Regions from separate parts of the Ferdinandcohnia sp. QZ13 genome, predicted to be linked through region 1. Evidence: riboswitches for the same ligand, from Rfam matches in the RefSeq annotation. Region 1 holds a riboswitch; each other region holds the start of a gene.
What was found. Region 1 has a riboswitch for cyclic di-GMP ahead of RGU12_RS19310 (peptide chain release factor 3). Riboswitches for the same ligand answer to the same signal wherever they lie in the genome.

Region 1 (8,058 bases):
GAAATCGAGCTAAATAACGGGGTTAGCTTTCGGCAGCTTTATTGGATGGATTCAAACACCTTTCATAATGGGGCAATAGGGGATGATGAAATTAAAAAGGTGATCGTTTCAGAGCTTGAGAAGATGGAGGAAAAGTGAAGGACTTTGTGAAGTAACATTAAGGGAAAACGGTCCTTCATTTCCTTAATGAAGGACCGTCCGAAGCAACATCAATGGCATTCAATCCTTCATAAGCTTGATGAAGGAGGTTTCGCTTCATCTTATATAGCAAAGAGTCCTTAACAAAACCCTGGCCTCACATACCCTTTTATTTTTTCGCCCTTTTCCCCATGTTCCTTGCATAAAGAAATCCCGCTCCGAGCGAGATGATATCCGCAATGATGATAAAAATGGAATCTGCATATCCTTTATATATGGATGCAGCAATTAGAGCAACCGCTAGTAAGAAGCCCACATAATAATTATAGGTCACCCTTGTAAAGAAAACGACGAGTACACCCGGAAGGATGAGCGCCAGCAAAAGTTTCAATAGCATCAAATTCGTGTCCTTTCAACAATTTCATACATTTAATATACCAAAACAACGAAAGTAAAACACATAATTTACCCTTGCTATTCAAACACCTCTGGATAAAACCCTTTCGCTAAACTTTCCACCGCATATGCCATACGATTTCCAGGTAATACGCTTTCTAATGAAATAACAACAAAGCTTTCGTTTTTGACACTTTCTAACTGTGAAAGGGCAGGGTCGTTTTTGATATCTTTAATTTTTTGCTCAATCGATGGTGCGTCATAGTCGTGTATCAAAATCACATCAGGCTTTCTAGCAAGTACCTCCTCGTAGCTGACAGTGGCCCATTGCTTATCCGTAATATCTTCAAAAACATTTCGTCCCCCAGCAAGCTCAATCAATAATGTTTCAAAGTTTGTCCCGCCCGCTGTAAAGACGCCATTTCCACCACTATCATAAACGAGTACATCGACTGGTTCCTGTCCGACCAATTTCTCCTGCACCTCAGCAATTCGTTCCTTCTGCTCAGCAACAAATGCTTCCGCTCGCTCTTCAATCTCAAAAATCTTACCGAGATCAAGGATTTCTTGATAGATTTCTTCCATTGTAGTTGCCATGTTCATATACACCTTGATACCATAGCTATCAAGCTCGTCGACATCCAGACCTTCACTGCCGAATTCCCAGTCGATTCCATAAATAAAATCCGCTCCACTTGTTAGTACAGCTTCTCTTGTAGCAGAACCATATGTAAGCTCAGGGATTTTATCATATTCCTTCGCATATTCTGGCAGAGCGCCACGGCTATGATTATCTAAGCTATTCCCAATAACATAATCAGATAGTCCCAACGCAATGAATAATTCTGTTGCATTCGGCCCCAATGTTAACACCTTAGAAGGCTTTTCTGTCATTTCTACTTCTCTACCATAATTATCAATAATGAGAGAGTCCTCAGATTGTTTTGCAGACGTGTCCTCTTTTTGCCCGCCACATCCTGCTAACATCAACACGAGCATCCCTGTTAAAACAAATACTAGTTTTTTCATTTATTTTCTCCTTCTAGTAAACTTTGCGGTAAAAAGGTAATTGCCACCTTATTAGTAACTGGATGAATCATTACATCCGACCGAACACCGTAAATCTTGTAAATTGTTTCAGAAGTTAACACCTCTTCGGTTGTACCTGCCAACAGCATTCGTCCATCCTTGACGGCATATAATCGGTCACAATAAAGAGCGGCGAGATTTAAATCATGGATGGCTGATAAAACGGTAACCCCTAGCCCCTTAATTAAGTCAAAAATTTGCAACTGATGCTGGATATCGAGGTGGTTTGTCGGCTCATCTAAAAGCAGCAAATCGGTTTGCTGTGCTAACATCCGTCCTAGTAGAACGCGTTGTCTTTCTCCGCCTGACAGATCGCTAAAATTCCGCTTATTCATTTCGAACATACCAATTTGCTTAATCGCTTCTGCAACAATCTCTCGATCTTGCAGACTATCACCTTCAAAAAAGCCTTTATAGGGGCTTCTGCCCATGGCAACGATCTCTTCCACTTTAAAATCAAACGGAACTTCATTTTCCTGCCCGACTACCCCCATCTTTTTCGCAGCCGTCTTTGGATTCATTTTATTTATATTCTTCCCGTCCAAAAATACAACCCCGGAATCCGGTTTTAATGCACGGTAGATATTTTTTAAAAGGGTTGATTTTCCGCTTCCGTTGGGTCCTATGATTCCAACAAACTCGCCTTCTGAGACATGTAGATTCATATCTTCAATAATTTGTTTCTCATCCAATGAAAAATATAAATTCTCTACCTGTAGCTTCAATTCATCACCTCATTGCTTCTTTGATTTTAATAACCAAATAAAAAAGGGTCCTCCGACTAATGCGGTTAAAATTCCAATTGGTAATTCCTCCGGGGCAATCACCATGCGGGCAGCAACATCGGTCCAAATCACAAAAATTCCTCCCAGCAAAGCACTTATAGGAAGGACGCGCTTATGGTCGGATCCAACGAGCAACCTTGCAATATGTGGAACCATTAACCCAATAAACCCGATTGAACCACTCACTGCAATTGTTACCCCAGCTAAAAGGGAGGCGACGAGAATTAGCATTTTATGCAATCCTGCCACATTAAAGCCTAATGTTCCAGCTGTATCATCTCCAAAAAGTAAGGCGTTTAGAGCTCGGTATTGGCTCATCAAAACCACCATACAAATAACAGCCACAATCAGTGGTAGCGTTAAATAGCCCCATTTCGCCCCAGCTAAACTACCCGACATCCAAAAAGTAGCATTATGTAATCCCAAAGCATTTGGAGCACTTAGCGTAATAAATCTTGTCAAAGCATCAGTCATGAGGGCAATTGCTACACCCGATAGTAAAAGATGAGTGACATTAATTCGACCGTTCACTCTTGAGAGTAAATAAACTACTATAATCGTCACAGCAGCACCAATAAACGCGCTGATTGATAGTGAGTATGTCCCAAAAATTGAAAAGGCACCAAATAGCATCCCTAATGTTGCCGTTGCAGACGCACCGGATGAGACCCCAAGTATAAAAGGATCTGCCAAATGGTTACGAACCAATGCCTGCATAACAACTCCTGTTATCGCTAGTGAGGCACCGACAATCATTCCTAATAAAACCCTTGGCAAACGCAATCCCCAGACGATATTGTACTCAACCTGTGTCCAGCTAGATTCAATCGTGAGAAAAGGAAGTTTTGCAAGAAGAATCTTGGTAACTAAATGTGGATTAACAGAAACAGGTCCAATTCCAATCGCCAAGAGAATGGAAACAATGCTAACAACAAGTAGCAGCATTGTAATAACTTTTATATTCGGTTGGTCCTGATTGAAGATTTTTCGAAACAAATTTCTGCTCATAGCTAATCCTTTCATAAACTAAACGCCCAGAAAAGTTTCTGGGCGATTTAATTTAAACACCTTTATAGTCGTTACTTTCATATAAGTCAATGAGTTCGATGTCCTTGTTTTTATCCTGGAAATAACGATACGTAAAGTCATTTTCAAATAAAACGACATAGCGTTCATTTCGGTCACGAACAAGTAAACTTCTTGAATCGAATAGACGTGTATCTACATTCTTGTTAGCAATCCATCTTGGAATCCGGTTCCCGAGGGAACTAAATTCAACTGAAACATTGTACTCTGCTTCTAATCGATATTCAAACACATCATATTGAAGCTGACCAACCGCACCTAGAATGAAATCATCATTTGTTTCCTGTCTGAATAATTGAATCGCACCTTCTTGTACGAGTTGCTCAATTCCTTTTCTAAATTGCTTCGCCTTCATCACGTTCTTCACGCGAACCTTACGATACATTTCCGGTGGGAACACAGGTAACTCTTGATAATGCATATCTTCTTTACCAGCAATTAATGTATCACCGATTTGATATACGTTCGGGTCATAAATACCAATAATATCCCCAGGATATGCCTCATCAACTGTTTCACGGCTTGCCGCCATAAATTGTTGGGTCTGATTCAATTTGATGGATTTACCGGTACGAGTAATGTTAACGCTCATGCCTCGTTCAAACTTTCCAGAGCAGACACGTAGGAACGCAATTCGATCCCTGTGCTTCGTATTCATGTTTGCCTGGATTTTAAAAATATACCCCGAGAACGTTTCGTCCTCTGGTGGAACTAGGCCAAGATTTGTTTTACGAGGCTTCGGTGCTGATGCGAATCGTAAAAATGTATTAAAAAATGTTTCCACACCAAAGTTTGCGAGTGCACTACCAAAAAATACAGGAGTAAGCTCTCCGTTAGCGACACGCTCCACATCAAAATTGTTTCCAGCTTCATCTAATAGGAGTAACTCATCTTGTGTACTGTCATAAACCGGTGTATCTGTAATGGCTGGATGCTTGCCGTCCTCTAGCTCCTCTAAAGGAATGATTTTTTCATCTTCGTTCCCAGTAAAATGAACGAACCGATTGTTATAACGGTCGACAATCCCTAAAAATCGTTTGCCCATACCAACTGGCCAGTTCATTGGATAGGACTCAATCCCAAGCACCTCTTCAATTTCCGCTAAAAGATCAAGTGGATCCTTACCTTCACGGTCAAGCTTATTAATGAATGTAAAAATCGGAATTCCTCTCATTCGACAAACTTTGAAAAGCTTAATCGTTTGTGGCTCAACACCCTTTGTGGAGTCAATGATCATCACAACACTGTCAACAGCCGTTAATGTCCGATACGTGTCCTCACTGAAATCCTCGTGTCCTGGTGTATCCAAAATATTGACGTAAAAGTCTTCATAAGGAAAACTCATCACACTTGATGTAACCGAGATTCCACGTTGCTTTTCGATTTCCATCCAGTCCGATGCAGCGAATTTTCCTGATTTTTTTCCTTTAACTGTTCCCGCTTCACGAATCACGTTACCAAACAAAAGCAATTTTTCAGTCATCGTCGTTTTCCCAGCGTCCGGGTGTGAGATGATGGCAAATGTTCTTCGTTTTTGAACTTCATCTATATAGCTCATGCAAATTATCCTTCCGTTATCACAATTTCTATCTAAAAAAATATATCACATTAAAAAAAGAACTACAACGTGAATTGATTCCAATTTTCACGAGGAATATCAAAAAAAGAGGCTATTCTGTGATACACATCACAGCCTACTACACAGGTTCACACTATACTAAAAGTAGAAATAGAAAAAATACTGTAATGAGGTGAAGGTTACATGTTTGTAGCATATTTTCTTACTTTAAGTATTATTCTTACTTGTGTCGGTTTTGCAGTACAAATTATGAATGGCGTTAAAGAGTTAGATAGTAAGTCACTAGATCAATAAGCTAGCAAAAAGAAAACGGGAGAGGCTAGTTACCAACTAGTCTCTCCCACTTTTTCGTCATCAAATAAAGGTACCCTTCCATTCTATAGCAACCCGGCCGCCATAGAGAGTTCTCCTTAGGCCCGTGGCTTTGCGTCATTGTTTTTCAACAATTTTGCCTTTTGTATAGTTTGGTATTCTGCTTATCTAATGGCGTTACGCATACGCTGATATTTACGTTGAATGCTAATTGGGCTACGGTTTAATTTTTTTCCAATGTCTGAAAATGGTTTACCCATTGCGACAAGCTCAATCATGGAATGAATTTCAACAGTAGTCCATGACCGGTAATTGACCCTCTTCTGCTTGGAACGTTCCCCTTCAACCCAGCTAGGTTCAGGTACGATTGCATTTTTTTCAATTTTGGAGAAGTCAATTCGGTCTTTATTGATCTTTGCCCAATCCCAAAAATCTTCAGGTTTAATAAAGTAAAATTTCCGTGTATTTCGTGTTGCCTTTTTTGTGTACTTTAATCCATGGTTGTCAATCCAAAGCTTTACAGACTTTGGATCAATTTTTAATAGAGTTGCCAATTCATGCATCGTTAACTGACCGGTGAAAGACTTTGTATTGGAAATCCCTAATCTCTTAATCTTTAATTCAACGGCCGTCTCCGTTCTATGTAGGTGACTCGCAATCGTAGAGATTTTCATTCGACCTACATTGTCCTTGAGAAACTCTATTTCTTCATACGTCCATGTTCTTTTCTTCAAATCAAAATTCCCCTTTTCATTCTTAATCGCACTAAGAATGAAAGGCCTTTTGATGACATACCACTATCATATCATACTATTGGACTAAAAAAACATTGGTAAATTTATTTTTTTGAAGATTGTCAAGTGCTTTTTATACTTTTCTAGTTTGCCGGTAAGTATGTAGTAAATTGGAAATAAGCGGATTAATGTTTTCTGGAAGTGAATAGAGACTAAAGAACTGTACATCAAGCCCTTCTTCACGATTCACGTCAAGCTGTCCTCCAACAATCTCTCTTGTGATATAAGCGATGGTAATGGGATAAAACTCATCTCCATTTGGTAGTTTGACAAAGTGGCCTTTTCCGGAAAACACGCCTACTAGTTCCATTTTTCCGATTTGCAGCCCTGTTTCTTCTAGTACTTCTCTCCTACCCGCATCTTCTGTGGATTCCCCTAATTCTAAAAATCCTCCAGGAACACCCCAAACACCGTCTTTTCGTTGCTGAAGCAAGATTTCACCTTTTTCATTAATTACTCCAACTGCCGTACCAACTAAATTAAGCGGTCGGTTGCCAACAACTTTTCTTAGCTCTTCGATATAGCCCATGACAAATCCTCCTATCTTTTAATCTCTGAAAACAGATATATGATAAGCCCAAATAGTGCTACTCCAATTGATAGATTCCCATAAAGGTCCATTCGTTCTGGATTAATGAAAAAAATATCTAAGTATGGAACAGGATCGTCACCTAAAAAACTGTCGACGTTGTATAAGGCTAATGCTTTTAAAGTCCCCAGAAGCATCAGTGACACACCTACTTGTTGGCATAATTCTTATCTTTGTTTTTTACGATCCCACTCACAATAAATAGGATAAAAAGACAAACAATGATAAATTTCATATTTCACCCCTATTATCAATATTTGTTATTTGTGGAAATAATACCACAATTAACCATTTAGTGAAATTTGATTAATTTGCTCTTTATTAAAATACTGTCAGTAACAAATGCATGCTGTCGTTTCCCGGGAAATGTTGTCGCCAATAGAAAAATTTGTCGGAAGTATTTCCTTAAAGAACCAATTAAACATTAAAAGACCCAAACCATATTTAGGTTTGGGTCTTAAAACATATTATGATAGATTTCGTTCGATCTTGTATTCCTCTGTTTTTTCAGTCAACCAAGCACTGTATTCTTCTGAGATTTTTTGATCAAACAGGACTTTGTAAATGGAGTCTTTGCTTTCTTCATAGGTAGCTTCTTTCGCTTCTTTTTTATCGGTCACTTTGATGATATGGTATCCGTATTCTGTTTTTACAGGGGCACTAATTTCATCGATTCCCATCGAGAATGCAGCATTTTCAAATTCAGCAACCATTTCACCTTTTCCGAAATAGCCAAGCTCTCCACCAGCCTCTGCATTAGCAGTATCCTTTGAATACTCTTTCGCTAATTCAGCAAAATCTGCACCATCTGCAAGCTTTGTAGCAACTTCACTTGCAGTGGCTTCATCATCAACTAAGATATGACTTGCTTGAACTTGTTCAGGCTGAACAAAGGAATCCTTGTTTTCTTCAAAATACGTTTTTACCTCGTCATCCGTAATCTCAATTCTTGGTTCAAGTAGTTTTTTCGTTTGGATAAACTGTTTGATATCGTCTTCGACTTCTTTACGGGTTACTCCACTCGCTTCAATGGCACTCGTAAAGGTTTCCTCTCCTCCATAGGAGTCAATTAATGCCTGTAACTCCTCATCCAGCTCTTTATCAGAGACCGTTATGTTTTCTTTCTCTGCTTCTAGTTCAATGATTTTATTTGTGATCAATGTTTCTAAAACCTGTGAACCATAAAATTTTTCTAATGATGTGTGCAGTTCATCGCGCTCAATTTCTACGCCATTTACACTTGCAACTACATCCTTCTTTACATATGTGAATCCAATGATCGCTATGACA
Region 2 (8,058 bases), on a different contig from region 1:
GCTGCAATTTCTCCTGATTCACATGTAAATTGTTTACCTCATCCTTATAATCTAGTTTTTTCTTTGCCCTGCTTATGATTTTTCTACAGTTCGCTACCTCTTTTTCAATAATAGAAGCAATATCATCATATTCATATCCAAATGCCTCTCTCAAAACAAATACCGCTCGTTCAACCGGGCTGAGTTGTTCCATTAAAGATAGAAGCGCGTATGAAAGATTGTCTTGCAATAAAACTGCATGCATCGGATCCACATCATGGATGATAAGTGGTTCAGGAAGCCACGGTCCTATATATACCTCTCTTCGCTTTCGGGCTGATTTCAAATAATCAATGGATCGATTGGTCACCATTTTACAAAGATAGGCTTTTGTATTTTCGATTTTGTAATGATCAGACCTCTCAAAGTCTAGCAAAACATCGTGGATAATATCCTCAGACTCTGTTATCGTGCCTGTCATTCGGTAGGCAATCGAAAACAAGAGAGGCTTATGTTCCTGATAAAACTGTTCATCCAACATTTGAGCAAACCACCTTTTATCGTGTGTTTTCAAGGATTAATTGAGCAGCCTTCCTAGCACTTTGAAACGAAGCATCAACAAGCATTCCATCTCCTACCCAGTCTCCCGCAATATAAAACCCAGGTATCTGTTTAACTTTTGGCGACGGTCTTTTGCTTTGATTAGCTAAAACTAAACCATTTGAAACGGTCATTCTAGGAAGATACCGTTTATAGACAACATACTCTTTCCAGCCCGGCTGGATTTTTTCCACAAAATCCTCCAGTTCTCTTTCTGAATTCTCATTAGCGTTTGTATATTTTATAACATGAACAACATGGTAGTCTCGTTCACTTAATTTCGCTATTCTGGAATGATTTGAAAAATAAAACGGGTCCTCTAAGCTCAAAACAAAGTCCATTTGGGGGTTAGGCAATCTTGATAAAACAAGGTCTAAACAGGCTACATATACTGGATGGTATTCTTTTATTATTTCTGGAGTGCTTTCATGTTCTGAAAACATTTTAGCTGTTTCATGAGGACTTGAAGTTGATAGTACATGGTGGGCAGTAATCGTTTCGTCGTTTGTATGCACGGTGAATTGTGGAAAAGAGCCATTCACCTTTTTAACTTGTTTGCTCGTTTGAAAACGGACTCCTACCTGGGTTGCCATTTTTTCCAAAGCATTTATCATACTTTGCCAACCGTAATGTAGGTAAATCGCGTTTCCCAATTGGAGCTGTTTTAAGGCTGCACCCGCACTTATAAGTTCTGGGTCATTCGAATACGTCGACAAACGGGATAGCATTAAAATGAGTTGCCTGACCACTTCATTCTTCATGTTATGCTGCAACCACTGGTGTAATGGTATGTTTACAATTTTATTAGTATCTATTTTCTTATATTTAATGAAAAAAGAAAACAGCTCTTTCTTAGCTTTCCAATTTAATAATGGGCTTGTTAAGAGGCTAATAGCTGTGGCTGGAAGTTCAAAAATTTCATCTTTATGAAGGATCTTTCCTTTCGTTGGAACGATGCCTCCATCTATTTCAATGCCTAGTTCATTTAGGACTTCTATTGATTTCCCTTTCGAATACAACGCATGTGGACCAAGGTTTATATATGAATCCAGTTTATTCGTTGTTCGCCCTCTCCCACCAAGTGTTTTTGATTTTTCTAAGACTAGCACAGACTTTCCAGCCCGCGCCAAGTAGATGGAAGCAGTCAGCCCTGCAATCCCACCACCAATAATGACACAATCCCATGTTTTTTCTTCAATTTGCATAATATCCACTCCCACTGTTCGATTTATAATCATGACGATTAGTCGTCAGGTTTTGTGACATCAGAATTTAATTTTCGAGTGTTTTGGTTTTTGGGATGGGATGGACTTTTCTGGTGATTATTCGCTTGGTTAGTTTTAGGTACCAGGAGAATCTACGGTCAATTGGAGGTTGGTGGTACTCTAGACCGCTTGGAGGTTTGTGTTTTCCTTTTATTAGTAGGTTGGGGATAATCTGGGACACTTTGAGGGTTCACTCTTTCCTCTTATTAGGAGATTGATAGCACTCTAGGGCACTTTGAGAGTTCTCGATTTCCTTCAATTAGGAGGTTCGCAGCACTCTGGAACAGCTTGAGGGTTCATTCTTCCTTATATTAGAAGGTCAAGGTGCTCTACACCGATTTCTACTGTAGCATCACTTTCGACTCTCAACGGCTGTTTTGAAAACGAAAAACCCCGCCACATCATTAATGCAGCGAGGTTCAATGAATTCACCCAAAATACTTTGGCAATGTAACAATCACCATTAATAGGAAGATAATAAAAATATAGTTCACGGAATAAAGGAAATTCCAGCGAGCCCATTTTATATCGTCTTTAACTGAAAAACCTTTAATACTCAAGATGATCCAACCGATATTAAGCAATGTCGCAAGGATGACAAAAACCTTTCCAAGTTCGCCTAAAAAGAATGGAAGTGGAAACAGACAGATAACCCAGAAAAGAAAATGTCTCTTCGTTACCTCGAAACCACGAACGACTGGGAGCATCGCAACGTTCGCAGCCTTATATTCATCATACTTTCTTATCGCAATTGCATACGTATGCGGCATTTGAAACACAAATAAGATCAAAAAGAGCACAATTGGGACAGTATGATCAATCGGTGCAACAGCAGCCCATCCCATTAATGGAGAAACGGCGCCTGATACACTCCCAATCACAGTATTTATCGTAAATCTGCGCTTGGACCACATTGTGTACAATACGACATACGTGAACCAGCCCACAAACGTAAAAAAGAAGGCTTCATAGGTGGTGAAAAATAGTGAAACGAATCCTAATACTGTACAAATAATGCCTAAAGACAATACAAACTTCATTGAAAAATGGCCTGTTACAGTTGGTCGTTTTTTCGTCCTGTCCATGACTGTGTCGATGTCAACATCATACCAATTGTTTATGATTAGAGCTCCCGCCATAACAAGTGTACTTCCAACCATTGTATATAGAAACAATCCTAAATTTTCCTGAAATGATGCACCCGAAAAATAAATCGCTAACCAAAATCCTGAAAACACAGGTAGAACATTCGCCAGTAAAACTCCTGCCTTAAAAAGAGATTTAAGATCAGCTATAAGGGATGTTTTTTGTAACTGTACTTCTGTTTTCATTAGATATCCTCTTTCCTGCCTTCTATTACTACAAATATACTATACCATTTTTATCGCCCTTAGGATAAGAAAACCATCTTTTACCTGCGTCTATAGTGAAAATGGCCTGAAAAGGGATTTTTCACCGCAACAGATAAAGGTGTTGTATCCGCGATTACAGCTGCTGGTAGTTAATGACGCATCATTCTGGTTATTTAAAGAATATTTCGGTCTAAGCATTAAAGATACTTTTAAAACATAGGTCTACTATTGTTCACAACCTCCATTGTAGGTTTCTGTGTTGTCTAGATCCTTGATATATTTATGTAAAGACGTCAAACCCTAACAAAATTATTAGGGTTTTGTATTTATTTACCAGCATCATTTTTATAGATAAAATGAAACCTTCCTCCTTTTTCATCGTATATAAGGTAGAAAACTGAGGAAGGTGAATTACAAGAGAATTTCATGATATTAGGTTATAATAGTAAAAATATAAATACTAACTTATGGAGGTACACATTTATATGAAAAAGGTTTTAGCAGCTATGGTAGCACTTACTCTGATTCTATCGCCACTTGGAAACTTTGTCTTCCAAGACCAAACAACAACTGTTGAGGCAAAAGGCTATAAGTCAGGTAAAAGAGGTTTTAATAATAATATTGGAAACACAAACAAATCCAACTTCCAACAGCAACAAAAGAAAAAGGCAGATAATAATGTTACAAACAAGTCTACTACTACAAATCCTAAAGGTGGATTCATGTCTGGTGGATTAATGAAAGGCCTTATGCTTGGTGGACTTGCAGGGTTCCTATTTGGTGGTCTTCTAGGTGGAATGGGAATACTTGGCTCATTTTTAGGATTAATGATTAACGTAATAGCGATTTATGTACTAATCGTTATCATTCGAAAAATCTTCGTGATGATCAGAGATCGTAAGAAAAATGAGGCAGACCCATGGAGACGTTAATTCTTTCCGAACAAGAAATTATTAATGCGATTTGTGTTTATATAGGCTTGAAAAAGCAAGTAAAACCAGAAGAAGTCGAAGTAGAGCTTATGTATGATGATGACTACGGGTTCTCCGCTGAAGCATATGTCAACGACCGTAAACAGGTCCTCATTATGGCAAACCTAATCGAAGCGATTCGTTTATGGCTTGGAGAATTTATGAATCGAGACCCATATGCAGGAATTAAGCTTGTATTAGACGATGAAGAAGGCATCATTGCCCATATTAACTAAGAAATGCGCTAATCGTGTCCGCCTGTCGGTGACAAGCACAAGACGAGCGCTGACAGAATGTGCTTTATGCCTTCCTCCAGAGCGTTGGCTTGTGACCTTGAACATGTTGGACAAGAATACTGTAAAAAGCTCATCCAAATGGATGAGCTTTTTTAATTCGCCAAAACTATGCGATTCTTTCCACTTTCTTTTGCAGCGTACAGTGCTTGATCTGCCGCTTTTTTCAACGCATCAACAGTCGTTCCGTTATACGGATAGACACCGACGCCAGTACTAATTGAAACGGTGATTTTTTCATCATCAACGATAAGTGGGTGTTCCGTGTAGTACTCTTTTAACTTAAAGTAAATATCCTTCACACCCAAATCGATGTGGGTTTTAATGAGTATCATGAACTCATCCCCCGCATATCGATAGCCTTCCATGTTATCATCGCAAAGCGTTTTTATGCCGTCTGCAAGGATCTTTAAATATAAATCACCAGCATCATGGCCGAAGCGGTCATTTACTTTCTTTAAATCATCAGAGTCGATCATCATAACTGTAATTTCGCCATCATCATTTCGAATTAATTGTGCTAAATCCTCATGGAAAGCACGATGGTTTTTTAATCCAGTTAATTCGTCTGTACGGGACATTGTATAAATTTTTCCATATAATCGAGCAGTTTCAATCGAGTTGATAACCTGTGCACCGATCATTTGCAAAAGATCCTCGTGCTCCTTCCGATAGGCGAAATCCCTATAGCTTTGCGCCGAAATGACACCTTTTACTTGATCATCCATCACAACTGGTACGAAAAGACAAGATCTTGTGTCTTGCTCCCCTTCCCCCATTTTCGTATCATACTCAATGTTTTGATTTCGATGTTTGAGGTGAACGATTTCTCGTGTTTTAATAACCTTTGATGTGTAATTTTCACCAAACTCTACGGTGCTAGGTGGAGCAGGCTCACCATTATCCATAATAAAAATCATTTGAATATGCGCATCACCTGGATTATGCAAGGCAATGTAAAACGAATCCGTTGGCATAACACGTGAAACCATCTCATAGGATTTCTGAAGAAGAACGCTTTCATTTAGGGTTTTGCTGCAAATTTGGGCAAATTCATGAAGGATACGGTAATGCTTGTTCATCCAATGCATATTTTCCATTTGTTCGTTCATTTGTTGGAGTTGGGTTAAAAGGGTGTTAGTAATCTCTTGTTCTTCTTGTTCCTGACCAATTTCGTCAAAAAAGCTACGAGTCTCGTCAGAAATCAGATTCTTTTCGGAACCAACCTTGTCGATTAATTCGCTTAGTTTTCTTAGTACGTTCAGATTCTGGATGGTTTTCTTCATGCATAATCACTTCCAAAATTTTTTAAAGGATGTTCAAAAGATCGGTTAAAAATGTCACATCGAGTGAGGAACTTCAACTAAATGCCAACATCCTGTGGAAGCATGCTGACTTGTTTCTGGAGTTCCTCACGTATACTACATACGCTGGTAAAGCTTCACCGTCTTAAAATGTCGTCACATAGGAAGAGGCAATTTTGTAGACGCGCGGTCCTTTTCCCGTCTTTTTGAACATGCTAATTTATCCAAAAATCTAGTAAAATAGTAGCAACAACTTACTTAATGGTATAAAAAAAAAGACTAATCACATACCGATTAATCTTCGCTCTTACGATACGAGTTTTACTCGGCAACTGGCTGGCATGTCCAACTGGACTTAGCCCCTATAGTTTTGCGTCTTCATCTTTCAATGAATTTGCCTTTCCTTTATACAATTATCTTTAAAGAAAGATTATTTTAAATTGTACTATAATTATATTTCTATTTTCACATTTGGTCAATGGAATTGACATCACCTTTTTCTAAAAATGTTAATTTATTCCTACGACTAATTTACTAGTTGCTTTTTTCGGTCAATATACTATCTTGTAATTTATACTTTTACACCTTGACTTTATGAATGTTATTGAATTTTTTGCCGATTCGTGTATAATTATGCCGGATTACACAAAAACTATCATTTTATTTTATATAGAAAGAAGGGGGTTGCTATGAACAGTATACCTATTATCCAGTTTAAAAATGTGACGAAACAATATGACAATGACCCACCTGTCCTTAACAATGTCAGCTTTGAAATTGAAAGAGGAAAGTTTTATACCCTTCTTGGTCCATCTGGATGTGGAAAAACAACGATATTGCGTTTGATTGCAGGATTTATCGAACCCTCAGATGGAGAGGTTTATTTTAATGGTAAAAAAGTAAACACCACACCTGCCAATAAGCGTCAGGTTAATACAGTGTTTCAGGATTACGCGTTATTTCCACATCTTAATGTATATGAGAATGTTGCCTTTGGCTTACGAATAAAAAAAATGAAGCAATCGGAAATCGATAAAAAAGTGAAAGAAGCCCTAAGCTTCGTTAACCTTACTGGCTATGAAAATCGTGAAATTAGAGAAATGTCTGGTGGTCAAAGACAACGTGTGGCAATTGCTCGAGCAATCGTGAATGAGCCAGAGATTATTTTATTGGATGAGCCATTATCAGCACTCGATTTAAAGCTTCGTACGGAAATGCAATATGAGCTTCGTGACCTTCAAAAGCGCCTTGGTATTACCTTTATCTTTGTCACACATGACCAAGAGGAAGCACTTGCTATGTCTGATGAGATTTTTGTATTGAATAAAGGAAACATACAACAAAGTGGCACCCCTATCGATATATATGACGAACCAATCAATCGCTTTGTCGCTGATTTTATCGGAGAATCGAATATCGTAAAAGGAAAAATGCATCGTGACTTTTTAGTTGAATTTGTTGGAAAGACATTTGACTGTGTTGACCAAGGTTTTTCAGACAATGAGCCCGTTGAAATTGTTATCCGCCCTGAAGATTTAGAAATTACCTCTGTTGAAAAAGGAAAACTTCAGGTTGTTGTAGATTCTCAGCTTTTTAGAGGGGTTCACTATGAAATTTGCGGCTTTGACCAAGATGGAAATGAATGGTTGGTACACTCTACAAAGAAAGCTAAGGTTGGCGATGAAATCGGACTTTATTTTGATCCTGAGGCAATTCATGTCATGAGGATTGGTGAAACAGAGGAAGAATATGATCGTCGCTTAGATGCATATGTGGACGGGGAAAGCCATGGAAAATAAGCTTACTCGCAATTTATATTTTATCCCTTATGCACTATGGATTCTTGTATTTGTTATTGCACCAATTACGCTTGTACTCTATTATTCATTTTTTGATATAGAAGGAAATCTATCTTTAGTAAATTATAAAACGTTTTTCACACCCATTTATCTAAAAATGACACTTAGCTCATTTTGGTATGCCTTTTTAATTACAGCTGTCTCATTATTGGTCGCATACCCAACAGCCTATTTAATCACAAGAACGAAGCATAAACACCTTTGGTTGCTACTCATCATTGCTCCATCGTGGATCAATCTTCTATTAAAAGCATATGCTTTTATTGGAATTTTTGGAGCCTACGGAACTGCCAATGCCATTCTTGAAGTGTTAGGTATCGGCTCTAGGCAGTTATTATTTACTGATTTCAGCTTTGTGTTTGTATCTGTTTATATTTTTATTCCATTTATGATTTTACCCATCTTTAACTCATTAAATGAGTTAAATCCAAGTCT
Region 3 (8,058 bases), 220 kb from region 1:
TGATGGTTCGCACCCACGCGGTAACGATGTGCATCATGGTATGCAAAGAGACGACCTTGAAGCATTTTGTCAGGTGACACATCGATACCAGGTACTAAAGTCCCAGGAGAGAACGTCGCTTGTTCAACCTCTGCAAAATAGTTTTCAGGGTTGCGATTTAATACCATGCGGCCGACTTCGATTAGCGGATAGTCTTTTTGAGACCATACCTTCGTGACATCAAAAGGATCGAAACGGTATGTATTCGCATCCTCCAATGGCATAATTTGAACGTAAAGCTTCCAAGAAGGGAAGTCCCCTTTTTCGATCGCATTGAACAAATCCTCTGTATGATAATCTGGATTTTCTCCAGCAAGTTTTGTTGCAACCTCATTTGTTAAGCACTTCACACCTTGTTCTGTACGGAAGTGGTACTTAATCCAAACACCTTCACCTTCTGCATTTGTCCACTTAAACGTATGACTTCCATATCCATGCATATGACGCCATGTTGCAGGAATTCCACGATCACCCATTAACCAAGTCACTTGGTGTAAAGATTCAGGAGAATGAGACCAGAAATCCCATACTGCTGTTGGATTCTTTAGGTGTGTTTGGGGATGACGCTTTTGTGTATGGATAAAATCAGGGAACTTAATCGCATCACGGATAAAGAAAATTGGTGTGTTGTTTCCAACGATGTCATAGTTTCCTTCTTCTGTATAGAATTTAACCGCAAAACCACGTGGGTCACGCGCTGTATCAGCAGAGCCATTTTCCCCAGCAACCGTTGAGAAACGGATAAATAGAGGAGTACGCTTGCCAATTCCGTTAAATAGTTTTGCTTTTGTATATTTGGATACATCATTCGTCACTTCAAAATAACCGTGTGCTCCACTGCCTTTCGCGTGAACAACACGTTCTGGTACACGTTCTCTATTAAAATGTGCTAATTTTTCTAGAAGGTGTACGTCCTGGATTAGTACTGGTCCTCTTGAGCCAGCTGTGATTGAGTTTTGGTTATCTCCAACTGGAGCTCCCCAACTTGTCGTTAGTTTAGTAGTAGTCAATTAGATCACCTCTTGGTAGTATTTTTGAATATGTATATTATAATAACAAGTATAAATTAAAAATCAATACATTTTTATAATAATTATAATATGGATAAAATGGATTATCCAAAATTAACGATATTTATGCTTGTAATAACGAAATATCGCTTGCGGAATATTCATGTTCACAATTGGGATTTTATTTAACGGAATCTATTGATTTTCAATTAAGTCTGGTTTTTAATTGTATTTGAGAATTTTGAGAGTATCATAAGTTACGCTCTTTCTCTAATTACGCAGGAAAAGAAACAATTGGAAATAACTACGTTGACTTTTGAATTTAGGAGGCAATGTGACATGAAAGATAAAAAGCATCATGGAAGCGTGGAAGGAGTGGGGGGACCTCACGATGAACGCTTAGGCACAGGGGAATCGGCTGATTCGTTAACAAAAAGGCAGGGACACCCGGTTACGGATAATCAAAATATCCGAACAGTTGGGAATCGTGGGCCATCCACACTAGAGAATTACGATTTTATTGAAAAGATCTCGCATTTTGACCGTGAACGAGTTCCAGAAAGGGTGGTTCACGCAAGAGGGGCAGGGGCGCACGGGTATTTTGAAGCGTACGGCAAGGTTGACGACGAGCCGGTTTCTAAGTACACTCGAGCAAAGCTGTTTCGGCAGGACCGATGCTTTCTTAGGTAAAAAAAGCTTTGAAATTTGCTAAAAGCCATAGAAACCTCATTAATGACCATAGGGTCCATGCTAACGCCAATAAAAATAAAATAAGAGCCATAGAGGTTGGGCTAACGACCATAGACGATTCGTTATTTACTGTCGTTAACTCAAAAATACTGTTGTTACTGAAGGAATACTATTTTTAATCATAAAATACTGTTTTTAAGCCAGAAATACTATTTTTAGCAAAAAACGAGGCCAAAAGCCCAGTTGCAACCTTACAACTCCCTCACAAACGCATAACTTTTCCGCTCATACCCCTTTTTTTTCGTAAAAGATGTGCCCTATAGGAACTGCTTATAATGTTACTTTCTAGTCAATATTCAAAGAAAATTGAAGAATTTTGTCTAATTTTGTTGAAATTATAGTAGTTTTGTCATATTATAAATAGGTCTAAAGTAATATATTAATGAATATGCTATACGATAACGGCAAACTTATCGAAAGGTAAGGACGCAAAGCCACGAGCCTAAAGCAAACATGCTATGGTAGTCGGGTTACCGAAATGGCGGAGATAGATGACTCCCGTTTATTCGGTTTAGTCATCTTTTTTTGTGCTTCCAGCTTCTTTCATTTTCACACCTTAGGCGCCTTTATCATTCTCAATCTAGCAAAGAATTGGTTTTGGGGTAAAAATATACCGATGTTTTCGGCATTTTTGTTGAAAATAGGTCTTTTTATGATGAAAAATGTTTTTAATTGAAGATTTTCGTGAATCGAAATTTGTTTAAGGAATGAAAGTAATTGTGTTATTGGTCAATATTGATATTAAACAAATGATTCGAAAGAAGGATTTTTTTCATCATGGTCAGACAATATACAACATAAATGAAATGAGAAAAATTGGAACAGAATTTCTTTTTCGGAAAAATCACGAAAATCCTGAATTGATCTTTAGAAGGGCAAAAGAGTTAAATAGGCTTTTTGAATTGGATACAGCATCAATTAGGAAAGCATTTTTTTCGTATTTTTCAAGTGGCCTATCACTTACAGAGGAATTGTTATTCGTAAATGTTTATCCATCTACGATTTTAAATCCTCAATTTCCCTCTTTTATAGAAAGTTTATTACAAGCGTTCCCTAATTCAAGATTTCGTTCAGTATTTGAAATTGTTGAGTCTGAAGTAATAGAGAATATTAATCTCATTAAAGAACGTGTTCGTTTTTTGCAAAAACTGGGATATTTTATCGCAATTGATGATATCGGACACGGATGGGCTTCCTTGTGTACACTTATTGAATTAGAACCCAATTATCTTAAGCTTGAAAGATATTTTTCTATAAATCTACCTAATTCATCTCAGAAACAAAGAATGATTTTATTACTTTTGCAATACTTTTACGACTCTGATACAAAGATAATCTTGGAGGGAGTAGAAACAATAGAAGAATTACATGTAGCACAATCATTGGGTGTGGAGTTTTGTCAAGGATACTTCTTATCCAGACCTCAACCAGTCCTTGTTTGACAGAATTAAGTAAAGTTATGAAAAAAAGATTCTGAAATTAGAATCATCAACTTATGAAGGTTGTAGTTAAAACTAGCAGAAGCAGTTATGTTGATACCTTGATCTAACAGAGAAAAATAAAGATGAAAAGTTGTTTTGAAATCGTGACTTGATATATTTTATGAGATTTATACAAAATCAAAGGTGTAATGCAGGAAATGAGCAAGCAAGATTCATTAATGTAAATAGTTTGTTTATTAAACATACATGAGATAAGTAAAAGATTACTAATTAGTGGCCATGATAGAGTTTTTAATTATAAAAAGCAGATGAAAATTTAGGAATAATGAAGGTGGAAAATTAATGAGTGAAATTACGAATTTTAAAAGTATTAGGACGAAAATTTTATTTGGATTTTTCGTTGTTATTTTGTTAGTTGTTATTTTGGGAGTTTATAACTTTTATGTTACGAAGAAAGCAAACCAAAATATCGAGATTATGGTTGACGACGAAGTTCAATTATTGATAGCAGATGAAAAATTAGTAGCATCCATTGCAAATAGAATTGGAACTGCACGAGGATATGTATTATTTGGTGGTGACTTTAAGGAACGATTTAATGAGTATTCAGAGCAAGGAAAGCAGGCAGAAAAGGTAATTAGGGAGATACAGGTTACCGATGAATTTGATGCTTTAATAAAGCGTACTGTTGATTGGCGAGAAAGCATAACCACTGAAGTGTTTAATGAATACGATGCGGGAAATGAAGAATTGGCACTTAGAAATCTTGAAAAACTTACACCAGAGGCTCGTGATTTAATGTCTGGCTATGAAAAGTTAGCGGCAGAGAGGGAGAAAAGATTAACAGAATTAGGAAAAGATGCAATATCAAATGGTGATAAATCATTAACTGTAACTTCAATAATTACAGTCCTAATTATTGTATTGAGTCTCATTGTTGGTTTTGTAACCTCGTACATTATTTCGAAACCAATCAAAATGGTAGTGGAACGGATGAAACAAATATCAAATGGGGATTTAAAACACGAACCATTGAAAACAAAATCAAAAGATGAGATAGGTGCACTTGTACAATCAGTCAATTTAACGAATGATAGTCTTCGTACTATCGTAGAAGATATAATAGTTGTTTCCGGTGACGTAAAGAGCAGGGGGGAGCAACTTACGCAATACGCTGATGAAGTATTGGCAGGTAGCCAGCAAATTGCAACAACAATGGAAGAGTTATCAGCTGGAGCAGAAGAACAAGCTCAATCTTCGACGGCCCTAAATGAAAATATGGGGAATTTCTCTCAAGAAATCATGAAAGTTGCATCACAGGGTGAGTCAATTAAAGGACAATCAGATACGATGCTTCAGTTAACGGAAGATGGTAGTGATTCCATGGAAGAATCTGTTCAAAAAATGGCTTCTATCAATGAAAAAATGAAGCAATCTCTTTCAAGGGTCAAAGGGTTAGATTACAAGACTAATGACATTTCTAAACTAGTAAATGTCATTCAGGAAATTGCTGCACAAACAAACTTACTGGCATTAAATGCTGCTATTGAAGCTGCACGAGCAGGAGAACATGGAAGAGGATTTGCGGTGGTAGCTGATGAGGTTCGCAAACTCGCTGAACAAGTAAGCGAATCAGTTACAGACATTACTTCAATTGTTTCGGATATTCAGGACGAATCAAAACAAGTCGTTGAATCACTTGATGAGGGCTACAATTTGGTGGATGAAGGTACCATGCAGATTAAAACAACAGGAGAAACATTTACACAGCTAAAAGAGGCTATTGAAACAGTTGGTGAACAGATTCGTTCAATGGCATCTTCACTTTATCATGTTTTAGACGATACAAAAACGATTAACTCTGCAATCGAAAATATTGCTTCTGTTTCAGAAGAAAGTGCTGCCGGAGTTGAACAAGTTTCAGCAACTGCCCAACAGTCAAGCACTTCAATGGAAGAGGTTTCAGCAAGTGCAAAATCATTAGAAGAAAATGCGAACACCTTAAATACCTTGATTCAGCGATTCAAGGTCAACTAGTAAAACAATGAATTAATATAGATTAATAGCGTGTGAGTACATGCCAATCATGAACATTATTATGATTGTTTGACCTCAAATTAAATTAGGATATAAAGCATGCGTGATATCCGGGTTAAATTGAGTGGGATTGAACAAAAGTTGTTAAGGAATTCTATGCTGGAATATTAATTGAATGAGGGACTTGTACTATTATTGACTTTTACAATTCTTATAAAAGTTTAAGAATTTATGCTATGAATTATGAAAAAGGTCCCGAACTAAACTTGTTTATGATTATCGATAGTATGGGAGATTAGAAAGTGGAAATCCTAAATGGATTTCCCTTTTTAGGTATTCATTTTAACCTTCAAACTATACTTTATCATCCGAACAGTGAATTAATAACACAGTAGAAGTAAATGCATCGGCAGAACTTTTAGTCCAATTAATACAAGAACTACAAGGGAATTTTTTAACTGTAACAGTTCAGACTATGAATGATAAGAAAGGGTGGTAGTCACTTTAACTACCATTCTCTTTTTTTGCGAAAATTCTATTGCTGATTTGGAAATATCATTAAGTGAAAGGAAGTAATAGAAGTGGCTGTAGATATAAAACAAAGAAATAAAACCGTTTTGGAATTATTAAACGGAACGCTTGGGGCAATAAAGACTGTTGTTCCTTTGGATTTTGGGCTAGGTAAACCTTTTTTATTAGATCAATCATTACAAATGTCATTTGGTGTCCTTATCGGATTTACGGGTGATTTAAAAGGGAAATTAGTTCTTAAAGGGAATGAAGCTCTTTTTGGCTCTATCGGTGAAATCATGTTTGGTATGGCTTTAGAAGGTGAAATGCTATCCTCGTTTGCGGGTGAATTAGGGAATATGATTGCTGGGGGAATGGCAACGAATCTCGCAGAGGATGGTGTATTTATTGATATTACTTCCCCTACAGTTATGAAGGGTGACACTGCTTTGTTAGGATTTGAAAAGGCAATTGGAGTAGCCCTATCCTATCCTAATATAGGTGATATGGACATTTATTTAGTACTAGACAACTAGAAAAAGGGTGAGATTCATGGATACGGGTGAATACTTAGAATTGTTCCTTGATGAAAGTCGGGAACATTTACAATCAGTGAATGACAATCTTCTATTATTAGAAAAAGATCCACATGAACGTAAGATTATTAATGAAATTTTCCGTTCCGCTCATACATTAAAAGGTATGTCTGCAACAATGGGATTTCAAGACATAGCGTCTTTAACCCATCAGATGGAAAATGTACTGGATAAATTACGGAACGAAAGTTTTGATGTGACAACAGATGTCATTGATACGATGTTTGAAGCATTGAAGTCACTTGAAGAAATGGTGACTGATATTAGTGGAGGTAGAGAAGGAAAAAAGGATGTAACAGCACTTGTTTCAAAATTAGAAGAAATGGAAAAGGGTGGTGGGCATTCACCAACTAGCAATAAGGAACAAAGAGATTCTCACCCCCAATCAGAAATAGCCCTTGATCAGTATCAATTATCTGTTGTATCTCAATCGAAAGAGCAAGGTTACAATGTCTATGAAATAAAAGTTCAGCTAACTGAAAGTTGTTTGTTAAAAGCAGCGCGTATTTTTATGGTATTCGATATTCTTGGTCAAATGGGGGAAGTCATTAAGTCTAATCCTTCCGTAGAGGAATTAGAAGATGAACAATTTGAACAAACTTTCTCAGTCGTTTTTTTATCAAAAGAATCAAAAGACGATATTCAAAATAGTATCTTGAAGGTTTCTGAAATTGAAAGAGCGGAAGTATCCCTATTTAATACTGATAGTACGAAGGAAACTATTAAGCAACCATCGGTGGAGGAAGAGGAACCCATTGAAAAAGATGTTAGAAAATTAAAGTCTCCTTCAAAAACCATTCGTGTTAACATCGAGCGAATTGACCGTTTGATGAATTTGTTCGAAGAACTTGTGATAGAAAGAGGGCTTATCGAGGACATTTCAGATAAAGTCAAAAATGTTGAATTAGATGAAGCTGTCAAGCACTTATCAAGAATTTCACAGGATATGCAACAAATGATGCTAGCGATGAGAATGGTACCTGTTGAGCAAGTATTCAATCGTTTTCCACGAATGGTGAGAGAATTATCAAAAGACCTACACAAAAATATCCACTTGGATATTAGTGGGGCAGAAACAGAATTAGATCGTACGGTGGTGGATGAAATTGGTGATCCCCTTGTTCATCTTCTTCGTAATTCCATTGACCATGGAATTGAACTACCAGAACGAAGAACAGAAATTGGCAAGAAGCCAGAAGGGAAACTGCTATTAAAAGCCTATCACGCAGGGAATCACGTTTTTATTGAAATTGAAGATGATGGTAATGGTATAAACCGTGAGAAAGTATTGAAAAAAGCAATCGAGAGAGGGCTTGTGACGCAAGAACAGTCGCGGGAACTTTCTGATGAAGAAGTCTATCAACTTATTTTTTCATCTGGATTTAGTACAGCTGACAAAGTGTCTGATGTTTCAGGGCGCGGTGTGGGCTTAGATGTTGTAAAAAGTAAGATTGAATCCTTAGGTGGAAAAGTGTTTGTTGAATCTGAAAAGGGAAAAGGAAGTAAATTTTCTATTCAATTGCCACTTACCTTGTCGATTCTTTCGACCTTGCTTGTAAATGTGAAGAAAGAAATATATGCGATTCCCCTGTCCTCAATCTTAGAAACACTGGTTATTAAGAATGATGAGATCATGAAAGCTCACCATCAAAACGTAATCGATTTTAGAGGAAA

Region 2: linked by a shared signal. The riboswitch ahead of RGU12_RS11315 (sensor domain-containing diguanylate cyclase) and the one ahead of RGU12_RS19310 (peptide chain release factor 3) in region 1 are both predicted to bind cyclic di-GMP.
Region 3: linked by a shared signal. The riboswitch ahead of RGU12_RS20740 (EAL domain-containing protein) and the one ahead of RGU12_RS19310 (peptide chain release factor 3) in region 1 are both predicted to bind cyclic di-GMP.

What each region holds. Positions count from the first base shown of each region.
Region 1 covers NZ_JAVIVW010000015.1:1,117,366-1,125,423, forward strand. Annotated here, with positions in the region: gene RGU12_RS19285 (hypothetical protein) at 1-138, shown strand, start outside; gene RGU12_RS19290 (DUF2198 family protein) at 308-535, opposite strand; gene RGU12_RS19295 (ABC transporter substrate-binding protein) at 613-1,563, opposite strand; gene RGU12_RS19300 (ABC transporter ATP-binding protein) at 1,560-2,348, opposite strand; gene RGU12_RS19305 (FecCD family ABC transporter permease) at 2,358-3,416, opposite strand; gene RGU12_RS19310 (peptide chain release factor 3) at 3,469-5,052, opposite strand; cyclic di-GMP riboswitch class I at 5,452-5,536, opposite strand; gene RGU12_RS19315 (DNA-binding protein) at 5,550-6,119, opposite strand; gene RGU12_RS19320 (NUDIX hydrolase) at 6,253-6,708, opposite strand; gene RGU12_RS19325 (hypothetical protein) at 6,720-6,905, opposite strand; gene RGU12_RS19330 (foldase protein PrsA) at 7,236-8,058, opposite strand, start outside.
Region 2 covers NZ_JAVIVW010000001.1:2,316,845-2,324,902, forward strand. Annotated here, with positions in the region: gene RGU12_RS11285 (RNA polymerase sigma-70 factor) at 1-520, opposite strand, end outside; gene RGU12_RS11290 (phytoene desaturase family protein) at 537-1,784, opposite strand; gene cyoE (heme o synthase) at 2,273-3,175, opposite strand; gene RGU12_RS11300 (GntT/GntP/DsdX family permease) at 3,315-3,416, shown strand; gene RGU12_RS11305 (hypothetical protein) at 3,682-4,128, shown strand; gene RGU12_RS11310 (YxcD family protein) at 4,116-4,403, shown strand; gene RGU12_RS11315 (sensor domain-containing diguanylate cyclase) at 4,556-5,746, opposite strand; cyclic di-GMP riboswitch class I at 6,089-6,173, opposite strand; gene RGU12_RS11320 (ABC transporter ATP-binding protein) at 6,454-7,563, shown strand; gene RGU12_RS11325 (ABC transporter permease) at 7,553-8,058, shown strand, end outside.
Region 3 covers NZ_JAVIVW010000015.1:1,341,261-1,349,318, reverse strand. Annotated here, with positions in the region: gene katA (catalase KatA) at 1-1,049, opposite strand, end outside; partial or broken gene RGU12_RS20745 (catalase) at 1,389-1,718, shown strand; cyclic di-GMP riboswitch class I at 2,193-2,277, shown strand; gene RGU12_RS20740 (EAL domain-containing protein) at 2,519-3,241, shown strand; gene RGU12_RS20735 (methyl-accepting chemotaxis protein) at 3,584-5,278, shown strand; gene RGU12_RS20730 (chemotaxis protein CheX) at 5,860-6,324, shown strand; gene RGU12_RS20725 (chemotaxis protein CheW) at 6,341-8,058, shown strand, end outside.